2 regions of the Streptomyces sp. Je 1-369 genome follow, and region 1 is predicted to be linked to the other one. Evidence: predicted binding sites of a transcription regulator. Region 1 holds the regulator's gene; the other holds the start of a gene.
What was found. Region 1 encodes HrcA, which represses chaperone genes, less so after heat shock. Its sites were predicted from a motif close to TTNGCACTCNGNNNNNCNGAGTGCNAA; they were not measured.
Positions count from the first base shown of each region.

Region 2: a site for HrcA is predicted at 2,327-2,353, ahead of groES (co-chaperone GroES). Genes of this name have one in related genera too.

Region 1 covers NZ_CP101750.1:2,989,999-2,995,654, reverse strand. The annotation lists gene hemW (radical SAM family heme chaperone HemW) at 1-1,047, shown strand, start outside; gene NOO62_RS13680 (DUF3097 domain-containing protein) at 1,070-1,888, opposite strand; gene NOO62_RS13675 (MBL fold metallo-hydrolase) at 1,924-2,661, opposite strand; gene hrcA (heat-inducible transcriptional repressor HrcA) at 2,847-3,863, shown strand; gene dnaJ (molecular chaperone DnaJ) at 3,864-5,003, shown strand; gene NOO62_RS13660 (nitronate monooxygenase) at 5,297-5,656, shown strand, end outside.
Region 2 covers NZ_CP101750.1:5,327,270-5,332,925, forward strand. The annotation lists gene NOO62_RS24410 (THUMP-like domain-containing protein) at 1-1,005, opposite strand, end outside; gene NOO62_RS24415 (polysaccharide deacetylase family protein) at 1,088-2,014, shown strand; gene groES (co-chaperone GroES) at 2,499-2,807, shown strand; gene groL (chaperonin GroEL) at 2,993-4,621, shown strand; gene NOO62_RS24430 (SDR family NAD(P)-dependent oxidoreductase) at 4,726-5,499, opposite strand; gene NOO62_RS24435 (MOSC domain-containing protein) at 5,509-5,656, opposite strand, start outside.

The DNA.
Region 1 (5,656 bases):
CTCGCCTCCCGCGACAACTACGCGCAGACCCTCTCCGACGAGGTGCGGCTCGCCCGTAAGGTCCTGGGCGACGACCCGCGGCCCGTGCGGACCGTGTTCGTCGGGGGCGGCACGCCGACGCTGCTCGCCGCCCGCGACCTCGTGGCGATGCTCGCCGCCGTGCGGGACGAGTTCGGGCTCGCGGACGACGCGGAGATCACGACCGAGGCGAACCCGGAGTCGGTCGACGAGGCGTACCTGAGCGAGCTCAGGGAGGGTGGCTTCAACCGTGTGTCCTTCGGCATGCAGAGCGCGAAGCAGCACGTCCTGAAGGTGCTCGACCGTACGCATACACCCGGGCGCCCCGAGGCGTGCGTCGCCGAGGCACGCGCCGCGGGCTTCGACCACGTGAACCTCGACCTGATCTACGGCACGCCCGGCGAGACGGACGACGACTGGCGCGCCACGCTCGACGCGGCGATCGGCGCGGGCCCCGACCACGTCAGCGCCTACGCGCTCATCGTGGAGGAGGGCACGCAGCTGGCGCGGCGCATCCGGCGCGGCGAAGTGCCGATGACCGACGACGACGTGCACGCCGACCGGTACCTGATCGCCGACGAGGTGCTCGGGAACGCGGGCTTCTCCTGGTACGAGGTGTCCAACTGGGCCACGTCCGACAGCGGCCGCTGCCTGCACAACGAGCTGTACTGGCGCGGCGCCGACTGGTGGGGCGCCGGGCCCGGCGCGCACAGCCACGTCGGCGGCGTGCGGTGGTGGAACGTCAAGCATCCCGGGGCCTACGCGGGGGCGCTGGCGGGCGGTGGCTCGCCCGGGGCCGGGCGTGAGGTGCTGTCCGCGGAGGATCGGCGGGTAGAGCGGATCCTGCTGGAGCTCCGGCTGCGGGAGGGCTGCCCGTTGTCGCTGCTGCGGGAGGCGGGCCTCGCGGCGTCCGTACGGGCCAGGGACGAGGGACTGCTCGAGGCCGGACCGTACGGGGAGGGGCGCGCCGTCCTGACGCTTCGGGGGCGGCTGCTCGCCGACGCCGTGGTGCGGGACCTGGTGGACTGACCAGGCCACCCGGCCCCGGTGCCTACGGGAGCGTGACGAAGTCGATGAGTTCTTCCACGCGGCCGAGGAGCGGGGGCTCCAGGTCCTTGTAGGAGTGGACCGACTCCAGGATGCGCTGCCAGGCCGCCCCCGTGTTGGGCGGCCAGCCCAGGGCGTGGCAGACGCCCGTCTTCCAGTCCTGGCCACGGGGGACGCGGGGCCAGGCGGGGATGCCGACCGAGGACGGCTTCACCGCCTCCCAGATGTCGATGTAGGGGTGGCCGACGACCAGGGCGTGGGCGCTGGTGACCTGCGTCGTGATGCGGGACTCCTTGGAGCCCGGGACCAGGTGGTCGACCAGGACGCCGAGGCGGGCGTCCGGCCCCGGGTCGAACTCGGCGACGATCGCGGGGAGGTCGTCGACGCCCTCCAGGTACTCCACGACGACGCCCTCGATGCGCAGGTCGTCGCCCCAGACGCGCTCGACCAGTTCGGCGTCGTGACGGCCCTCCACGTAGATGCGTCCCGCGCGGGCGACCCTGGCCCGCGCACCGGGCACGGCCACCGAGCCGGACGCGGTGCGGGAGGGACGTGCGGGGGCCGCGGCCCGCGAAGGGCGGACCAGGGTGACCGGGCGGCCCTCCAACAGGAAACCGCGCGGCTCCATCGGGAAGACGCGGTGCTTGCCGAAGCGGTCCTCCAGCGTCACCGTCGGGCCCTGCGCCGTCTTCTCGCAGCGGATCACCGCCCCGCAGAAACCGGTGCTCAGCTCCTCGACCACGAGGCCGGCGTCGGCCGCCACCTCCGGTACGGGCTTCGGCTTCTTCCAAGGGGGCGTGAGGTCGGCGGAGTACTGGCGCATTCTGGTGACGATAGGAAGAGCGGAGGCGTCACGCGTCACGACACGCCGAAGCGGGTTGCCAGTGTGGCGCGTTGGGCACGGACAAAAGCCGCATTCACCGTCGCTCCGTGCCCGGGTACGTAGTGCGCGTCCTCGCCGCCCAGATCCAGGAGGCGGTCGAGCGCCGCCGGCCAGTGGCCCGGCGCCGCGTCCGGGCCCGCCTGCGGCTCACCCGACTCCTCCACCAGATCGCCGCAGAAGACGACCTCACGGCCGCCGTCGGTACCCGGCACGAGGACCGCCAGGTCGTGGCCGGAGTGACCGGGCCCGATGTTGGCCAGCAGCACCTGGACACCGCCGCCCAGGTCGAGCGTCCACTCCCCGCACACCAGGTGGTGCGGGCGGACCAGGAGGTCGGCCGCCTCCGCCGCCGCGTCCGGGTCCAGGCCGTGCCGCACCGCGTCCTCGCGCAGCGAGTCGCGGCCCCTGGCGAAGACCGTGTCGATGCCCACCGCCCCGTACACCTCCACGCCCGCGAACGCCGCAGCCCCGAGTACATGGTCGAAGTGCGGGTGCGTGAGCGCGAGATGGGTCACCCTGCGGTCGCCGCCCAGGATCCGCCGGGCCTGCGTGCGCAGCGCCGCGCCCTCGGCCAGGCTCGACCCCGCCTCGATCATGAGGGCCGCGTCGTCGCCGACGACGAGCCCCGCCGTGCAGTCCCAGACGGGCAGACGGCACCGTCCCACGCGCGGGGCGAGCCGCTCCCAGCCCGCCGCTTCCCATGCCGGCGTCACGTTCATACGGTGACGCTATCCGTACGGGCGGTGTTCGGCAGCCGCTGTCTTGCCCGGCCCGTACCCGACGGCCGTACACTGACCTTTTGAAGTGCTGGCACTCGCCCGCGGGGAGTGCCAGGCGAGGGGGCTCGGGGCATACCGGGGCCCGTCGTGAACGACGGAGACAGCTGGAGGTGTGCGCGATGCTCAGTGAACGCAGGCTCGAAGTGCTGCGCGCCATCGTCCATGACTATGTGGGGACGGAGGAGCCCGTCGGCTCCAAGGCGCTCACCGAGCGGCACCGTCTGGGGGTCTCCCCGGCCACCGTCCGCAACGACATGGCGGTGCTGGAGGAGGAAGGGTTCATCGCCCAGCCGCACACCAGCGCGGGGCGCATCCCCACCGACAAGGGCTACCGCCTCTTCGTCGACAAACTCGCGGGGGTCAAGCCGATGACCGCGCCCGAGCGGCGCGCCATCCAGAACTTCCTCGACGGCGCCGTCGACCTCGACGACGTCGTGGGACGCACGGTGCGGCTGCTCGCGCAGCTCACCCGGCAGGTCGCCGTCGTGCAGTACCCGTCGCTCACGCGGTCGACGGTGCGGCACGTGGAGCTGCTCTCGCTGGCTCCCGCCCGGCTGATGCTCGTACTGATCACCGACACGGGCCGGGTCGAGCAGCGCATGATCGACTGCCCGGTGCCGTTCGGCGAGAGTGCGCTCGCGGACCTGCGGGCCCGGCTGAACAGCAGGGTCGCGGGGCGGCGCTTCGCCGATGTGCCACAGTTGGTGCAGGACCTGCCCGAGGCCTTCGAGGCCGAGGACCGCGGCACTGTCGCGACGGTCCTGTCCACCCTCCTCGAGACGCTCGTGGAGGAGACGGAAGAGCGGCTGATGATCGGCGGCACCGCCAATCTCACTCGCTTCGGACATGACTTTCCCCTCACCATCCGGCCCGTTCTCGAAGCCCTCGAGGAGCAGGTCGTGCTCCTCAAGTTGCTTGGGGAAGTGCAGGATTCGGGCATGGCCGTACGGATCGGTCACGAGAACGCCCATGAGGGGCTCAGCTCCACGTCCGTGGTCTCGGTCGGCTACGGTTCGGGAAGCGAGGCAGTCGCCAAACTCGGCGTGGTCGGACCGACCCGCATGGACTATCCGGGAACGATGGGAGCAGTACGCGCAGTGGCACGTTACGTCGGACAGATCCTGGCGGAGTCGTAAGTGGCCACGGACTACTACGCCGTACTCGGCGTGCGCCGCGACGCTTCCCAGGACGAAATCAAGAAGGCCTTCCGCAGGCTGGCGCGTGAGCTTCACCCGGATGTGAATCCGGACCCGAAGACTCAGGAGCGCTTCAAGGAGATCAACGCCGCGTACGAGGTGTTGTCGGACCCGCAGAAGAAGCAGGTCTACGACCTCGGCGGCGACCCGCTGTCCCAGGCGGGCGGCGGCGGAGGCGCGGGTGGCTTCGGCGCCGGCGGCTTCGGCAACTTCTCCGACATCATGGACGCGTTCTTCGGGACGGCGTCGCAGCGCGGACCGCGCTCGCGCACGCGTCGCGGCCAGGACGCCATGATCCGTCTGGAGATCGACCTCGACGAGGCCGCCTTCGGGACCACCAAGGACATCCAGGTCGACACGGCTGTCGTCTGTACGACCTGTAGTGGTGAAGGTGCCGCGCCCGGTACCTCGGCCCAGACGTGTGACATGTGCCGCGGTCGCGGTGAGGTGTCCCAGGTCACGCGGTCCTTCCTCGGCCAGGTCATGACCTCGCGGCCCTGCCCGCAGTGCCAGGGGTTCGGCACGGTCGTGCCGACGCCGTGCCCCGAGTGCGCGGGCGACGGGCGGATCCGCTCGCGGCGGACGCTGACCGTCAAGATCCCGGCCGGTGTCGACAACGGCACGCGGATCCAGCTCGCGGGCGAGGGCGAGGTCGGCCCCGGTGGTGGCCCCGCCGGTGACCTGTACGTGGAGATCCACGAGCTGCCGCACGCCGTCTTCCAGCGGCGCGGCGACGACCTGCACTGCACGGTGACGATCCCGATGACCGCGGCGGCCCTCGGCACGAAGGTGCCGCTGGAGACGCTCGACGGCCTGGAGGAGATCGACATCCGGCCCGGCACGCAGTCGGGGCAGTCCGTGCCGCTGCACGGGCGCGGCATCACGCACCTGCGGGGCGGCGGTCGCGGTGACCTCATCGTGCACGTCGAGGTCCTTACGCCGACGAAGCTCGAACCCGAGCAGGAGCGGTTGCTGCGGGAGCTGGCGCAGCTGCGGGGTGAGGAACGGCCCACGGGGCAGTTCCAGCCGGGGCAGCAGGGCCTGTTCTCCCGCCTGAAGGACGCGTTCAACGGGCGGTAGCGCCTTGAGCGGTGACTTCGGCCCCCGGCGACGGTTCGTTCCGCTGCCGGGGGTTCTGTCGTCGTCCGCGGGTGCGTGGGGGCTGGTGGCGCAGTTCCCCGCGCCCCTAAAAGCAACCCGTCCCGCGCCCCTGAAGGGGCCCGGGACGGGCCTTTCAGGGGCGCGGGGAACTGCGCGAGCAACCCGGGACGGGCCGCAGACGCCGACGGTGGGCAGGGGGCGGACGGGGCGGCGCACGCCCGGTGCGGGGTGCGCGATTCGGTGCGGGATGTAGGGCGTGGCACGATGCCGTCATGTCCTCCGCACTGACCGAGCTCTGTCGTCTTCCGATCGTGCAGGCCCCCATGGCGGGCGGTGCCTCCGGGTCCGCGCTGGCCGGGGCCGTGGCCGAGGCAGGGGGGCTCGGGTTTCTCGCTGCCGGGTACAAGACCGCCGACGGGATGTACCAGGAGATCAAACAGTTGCGGGGGCTCACCTCGCGCGCGTTCGGCGTCAACCTGTTCATGCCGCAGCCCGACACCGCGGACGCCGCGGCCATCGAGGTGTACCGGAATCAGCTCGCCGGCGAAGCCACCTGGTACGAGACGGAGCTCGGCGACCCGGACAGCGGGCGCGACGACGGGTACGACGCCAAGCTGGCGATCCTGCTCGAC
Region 2 (5,656 bases), 2.3 Mb from region 1:
CGGGGTGGCGTGCAGGGCGTCGGAGGTGACGTACGCGATGGTCTCGTCGACGAGTCCGCCGTCGACCCGGGCGGCGACCTCGGCGACCAGGTGGGCGCGGATGACGGCGCCGTCGGGCTCGTACAGGTAGCGACCGACGGGACGCACCTCCGGGTCGGGCAGCATCGTGGCGAGCGGGGTCCACAGGGAGGCGCCGCCGGGCAGGAGCGTGGCGCGGTGCGAGGCGGGCGTGTCGGTGCCGAACCACAGGACGGCCTCCTTCACGTCGCCGCCGTCCGAGATCCACTCGGCCCCCGCCTCGGCGGGGATCGCCTCGTGCGGGATGCCGGGGGCGATCTTCAGCGCGGCGAGCGGGGCCGCGAGGGCCGCTCCGACCGCCCAGGACAGGGGCGGGGAGTAGGCCTCGGGGTCGAAGATCCGCCCGCGGCCGCCCCGGCGCGCCGGGTCCACGAAGACGGCGTCGTACGCGGACGTGTCCACGTCGGTGACGTCCGCCTCGCGCACCTCGATGAGGTCGGCGAGCCCGAGCGCCTCGGCGTTGGCGCGGGCGACCGCGCAGGTCAGCGGGTCACGGTCGACGGCGAGCACGGAGATCCCGGCGCGCGCGAGGGCGATGGCGTCGCCGCCGATGCCGCAGCACAGGTCGGCGAGCGAACGTACGCCCAAGGCCTTGAAGCTCTCCGCGCGGTGCGCGGCGACGGACGCGCGCGTGGACTGCTCGACGCCGTTCGGCGTGAAGAACATGCGGGCCGCGTCCTCGGCGCCGAACTTCGCCGCGGCCCGGGTGCGCAGCCGCGCCTGGGCGAGCGCCGCGGAGACCAGGGGCGCCGGGTGGGTGCGGCGCAGCCGGGTGGCGGCGGCGAGTTCCTCGGCCGGTGCGACGTCCCGCACCTCGTCGAGCAGGGCCCGGCCCTCGTCGGTACGGAGGGCGGCGAAGGCGGCGAGGGGGTCGCCGAGGTCGGTCTCGTGGGCGCTCGGCGTGTTCGGGTCGTTCACCCGCCCCATTGTGGGCCAGTCGGTGGATGGTGCGCGTCCGGCGGCGGTGTCGGGCCGTCGGGACGGCCTTGAGCTGCGAGGATCCGGCGCCATGCAACTAGTACGACAAAAGGAAGAATGCGCCAGAAGGCGGAAGAACCAGACGCGCGCCCTGGTGGCCGTCCTCTCCGTCGCGGCGATCGCCTCCGGCTGCGCCTCCGGAGACGACTCCGACGGCGTGAAACCCGCCCACGGCCAGCAGCCGCTCAACGCCCCGCCCGCCCGCGCCCTCGACTCCTACGCCCAGAAACTCGCCACGGCCCAGGTCGCCCGCACCCTGGCCGCCAAGCGCTGGGGCCTGGCCAAGCCCCCGCTCGCCGCGCCCCCGCCGCCCGCCGCCAAGCCCCGGATCACCACCCGCAAGGGGTTCGAGGTCAAGGGCCAGGAGAGCCTGCCGCCGGTCTTCACGACGATCCCCACCAAGGAGAAGGTCGTCTTCCTGACCATCGACGACGGCGCCGAGAAGGACCCGGCGCTGCTGAAGATGATGAGCGAACTGAAGCTCCCGTACACCGCGTTCCTCAGCGACTACCTGGTCAGCGAGGACTACACCTACTTCAAGAAGATGCAGGACCGCGGCGTCACCCTGAACAACCACACGCTCAACCACCGCTACCTGCCCGGACTCTCGTACGAGGGGCAGCGCCGCGAGATCTGCGGCATGCAGGACGTCATCAAGAAGCACTACGGCAAGCGCCCCGAGCTCTTCCGCCCGCCCTACGGCAACTACAACCGCGACACGCTGCGCGCCGCCAAGTCCTGCGGCGTCAAGGCGGTGCCCCTGTGGGCGTCGGAGGCCTTCGCCGACCACATGGAGTGGCGCGAGTGGGACCGCGACCTGCACCCCGGCGACATCATCCTCACGCACTTCCGGGGGCGCGAGGACTGGAAGGGCACCATGCCCGACATGATCCGCAAGGTCATGAAGACGGTCACCGACAAGGGGTACGCGGTCGCCAGACTTGAGGACTACCTGTGACCCCGCGGGCGCGAGCGCGCCGCCGCCTCCTCGCCGGGGCCCTGCTGTGCGGAGTGCTCGCGCCCGCGCCGCTCACGGGGTGCGCGGAATCGGTCGACCCGATCGAGAGGCTCGGCAGGAAGGCGGCGCAGAAAGTGCCGCGCACACCGGGCAACGGCAGGGCGGGGGCGGTTGCCTGCGCCGGGGAGCGGGAAGTGAGCCCTCCTTGGCTCCGCTCTCTTCGGCCCGTGCGGAAGGAACTGGAACCACCCGCCGTGCGTTGCCCCGAAGGGGTGCTCCGCACCCCTTCCCCCTGAAGTCCGACGCAGCGGATTGGCACTCCGCTTGACCGAGTGCTAATCCCCGTCCTAGTCTCGCTTCTGGCACTCACCACTGGAGAGTGCCAACAGCGACGGGCAGGTCCGGCACCCGCGACGACGGATCCACCTGGTCGCCACACTCAGACTCTTAACCCCGTGAGATCTCCGAAGGGGGAGACCGGATCGTGACGACCGCAAGCTCCAAGGTTGCCATCAAGCCGCTCGAGGACCGCATTGTGGTCCAGCCGCTCGACGCCGAGCAGACCACGGCCTCCGGCCTGGTCATTCCGGACACCGCGAAGGAGAAGCCCCAGGAGGGTGCTGTCCTCGCCGTGGGCCCGGGCCGCTTCGAGAACGGCGAGCGCCTGCCGCTCGACGTCAAGGTCGGCGATGTCGTGCTGTACAGCAAGTACGGCGGCACCGAGGTGAAGTACAACGGCGACGAGTACCTCGTCCTCTCGGCTCGCGACGTCCTCGCGATCGTCGAGAAGTAGTTTCACCGCTTCACCCGCTTCACCCGCTTCACCCGCATCACCTGCTTCACCGGCAGATTTGCTTTTGAGCTGCGCCCCTGGTCACCCCGCTGATTGCCGGGCGGCGAGGGGCGCAGTTCGTTGCTGAACGTTCTGGGGGTTTCCCCCGGACCCCCCTGAGTTTTCGAGAGGGCTGAATCGCTCCCATGGCGAAGATCCTGAAGTTCGACGAGGACGCCCGTCGCGCCCTTGAGCGCGGCGTCAACAAGCTTGCCGACACGGTCAAGGTGACGATCGGCCCCCGCGGCCGCAACGTCGTCATCGACAAGAAGTTCGGCGCCCCGACCATCACCAACGACGGCGTCACCATCGCCCGTGAGGTGGAGATCGAGGACCCGTACGAGAACCTCGGCGCCCAGCTGGTGAAGGAGGTGGCGACCAAGACCAACGACATCGCTGGTGACGGCACCACCACCGCCACCGTGCTCGCCCAGGCCCTCGTCAAGGAAGGCCTGCGCAACGTCGCCGCCGGTGCCTCCCCGGCCGCCCTGAAGAAGGGCATCGACGCCGCCGTCGCGGCCGTCTCCGAGGAGCTCCTCGCCACCGCCCGCCCGATCGACGACAAGGCCGACATCGCGGCCGTCGCCGGTCTGTCGGCCCAGGACCCGCAGGTCGGCGAGCTCATCGCCGAGGCGATGGACAAGGTCGGCAAGGACGGTGTCATCACCGTCGAGGAGTCCAACACCTTCGGCCTCGAGCTCGACTTCACCGAGGGCATGGCCTTCGACAAGGGCTACCTGTCGCCGTACATGGTCTCCGACCAGGAGCGTATGGAGGCCGTCCTCGACGACCCGTACATCCTGATCCACCAGGGCAAGATCTCCTCCATCCAGGACCTCCTGCCGCTGCTCGAGAAGGTCATCCAGGCCAACGCCTCGAAGCCGCTCCTGATCATCGCCGAGGACGTCGAGGGCGAGGCCCTGTCGACCCTGGTCGTGAACAAGATCCGCGGCACCTTCAACGCCGTCGCGGTGAAGGCCCCCGGCTTCGGCGACCGCCGCAAGGCCATGCTCGGTGACATCGCCACCCTCACCGGCGGCACCGTCATCGCCGAAGAGGTCGGCCTCAAGATCGACCAGGTCGGTCTCGACGTGCTCGGCACCGCCCGCCGCGTCACCATCACCAAGGACGACACGACGATCGTCGACGGCGGCGGCAACAAGGCCGACGTCGAGGGCCGCGTCGCCCAGATCAAGGCCGAGATCGACGCCACGGACTCCGACTGGGACCGCGAGAAGCTCCAGGAGCGCCTCGCGAAGCTGGCCGGCGGCGTGTGCGTCATCAAGGTCGGCGCCGCCACCGAGGTGGAGCTCAAGGAGAAGAAGCACCGTCTGGAGGACGCCATCTCCGCGACCCGCGCCGCGGTCGAGGAGGGCATCGTCTCCGGTGGTGGCTCCGCTCTGGTGCACGCCGCCAAGGTGCTCGGCGACTCGCTCGGCAAGGACGGCGACGAGGCCACCGGTGTGGCCGTCGTCCGCCGCGCCGCCGTCGAGCCGCTGCGCTGGATCGCCGAGAACGCCGGCCTCGAGGGCTACGTCATCACCTCGAAGGTCGCCGAGCTCGACAAGGGCTTCGGCTTCAACGCCGCGACCGGTGAGTACGGCGACCTGGTCAAGGCTGGCGTCATCGACCCGGTCAAGGTCACGCGCTCCGCGCTGGAGAACGCCGCGTCGATCGCCTCGCTGCTCCTGACGACCGAGACCCTCGTCGTCGAGAAGCCGGCCGAGGAAGAGGCGGAGGCCGGTCACGGCCACGGCCACGGTCACTCGCACTGACCTGAGTTGCCCGAGGCCCGGCTCCCCGTACGGGGAGCCGGGCCTCGGGTCTTTTGGGGCGCGTTTGCAGGGTTGCCTCCCGTTGCCGGGTGCGGGTCGCGGGGCTACTGCGGGCCGTACTTGCGGCCGGTACGGGACGTGACGCCGCCCAGCAGCGCGCGCGGCGTCACCTTCACCACGCCCATCAGCGCCTTGTAGCGCGGGTCGGGGACCGACACCGTCTTGCCGCGGGCGAGGTCCGCCAGAGCCACCGTGACCAGCTTGTCCGCGTCGAGCCACATCCAGTTGGGGATGTTGGACGTGCCCATCCCGGCCCGCTCGTGGAACTCCGTCCGTACGAAACCGGGGCACAGCGCCATCAGCCGCACCCCGGACCCGGCCAGGTCCTTCGCCGCGCCCTGGGTGAACTGCACGACCCACGCCTTCGACGCGCCGTACGTCCCGCGCGGCACGAACGCCGCCACCGACGCGACGTTCACGACACCGCCCCGGCCGCGCTCCCGCATCGCCTCCGTCGCGGCGGACGTCAGCCGCAGCACCGCCTCGCAGTGCACCTTGAGCATGGTCAGTTCGTCGGCGAGCGAGACCTCCAGATAGCGGCCCTTGTTGCCGAACCCCGCGTTGTTGATCAGCAGGTCGACCGCGTCCCTGCGGTCGGCGAGCCGCTTCTCGACGGCCTCGATGCCGTCGTCCGTCGCCAGGTCCGCGGTCAGCACCTCCGCCTCGATGCCGTGCCGGTCGTGCAGCTCGGTCGCCTGTTCCCGCAGCCGCTTCGTGTCGCGGGCCACCAGCACGAGGTTGTGCCCGTCACCCGCGAGGCGCCGCGCGAAGGCCGCGCCGATGCCGGCGGTCGATCCCGTAATCAGAGCCGTAGTCATGGCCCAAGGCTAGTGAGATCGCGAGACCGACGCGTCGCCCCGCCGCTCCACGTGCTTCCGCGCACGTTCCGCCGTCTCGGGATGCAGGGCTGCACCCGCCGCGAGCAGCCCGGGCAGCAGGTCCTTCTCCGTCGTGACGGCACGGAACTCCAGGGCG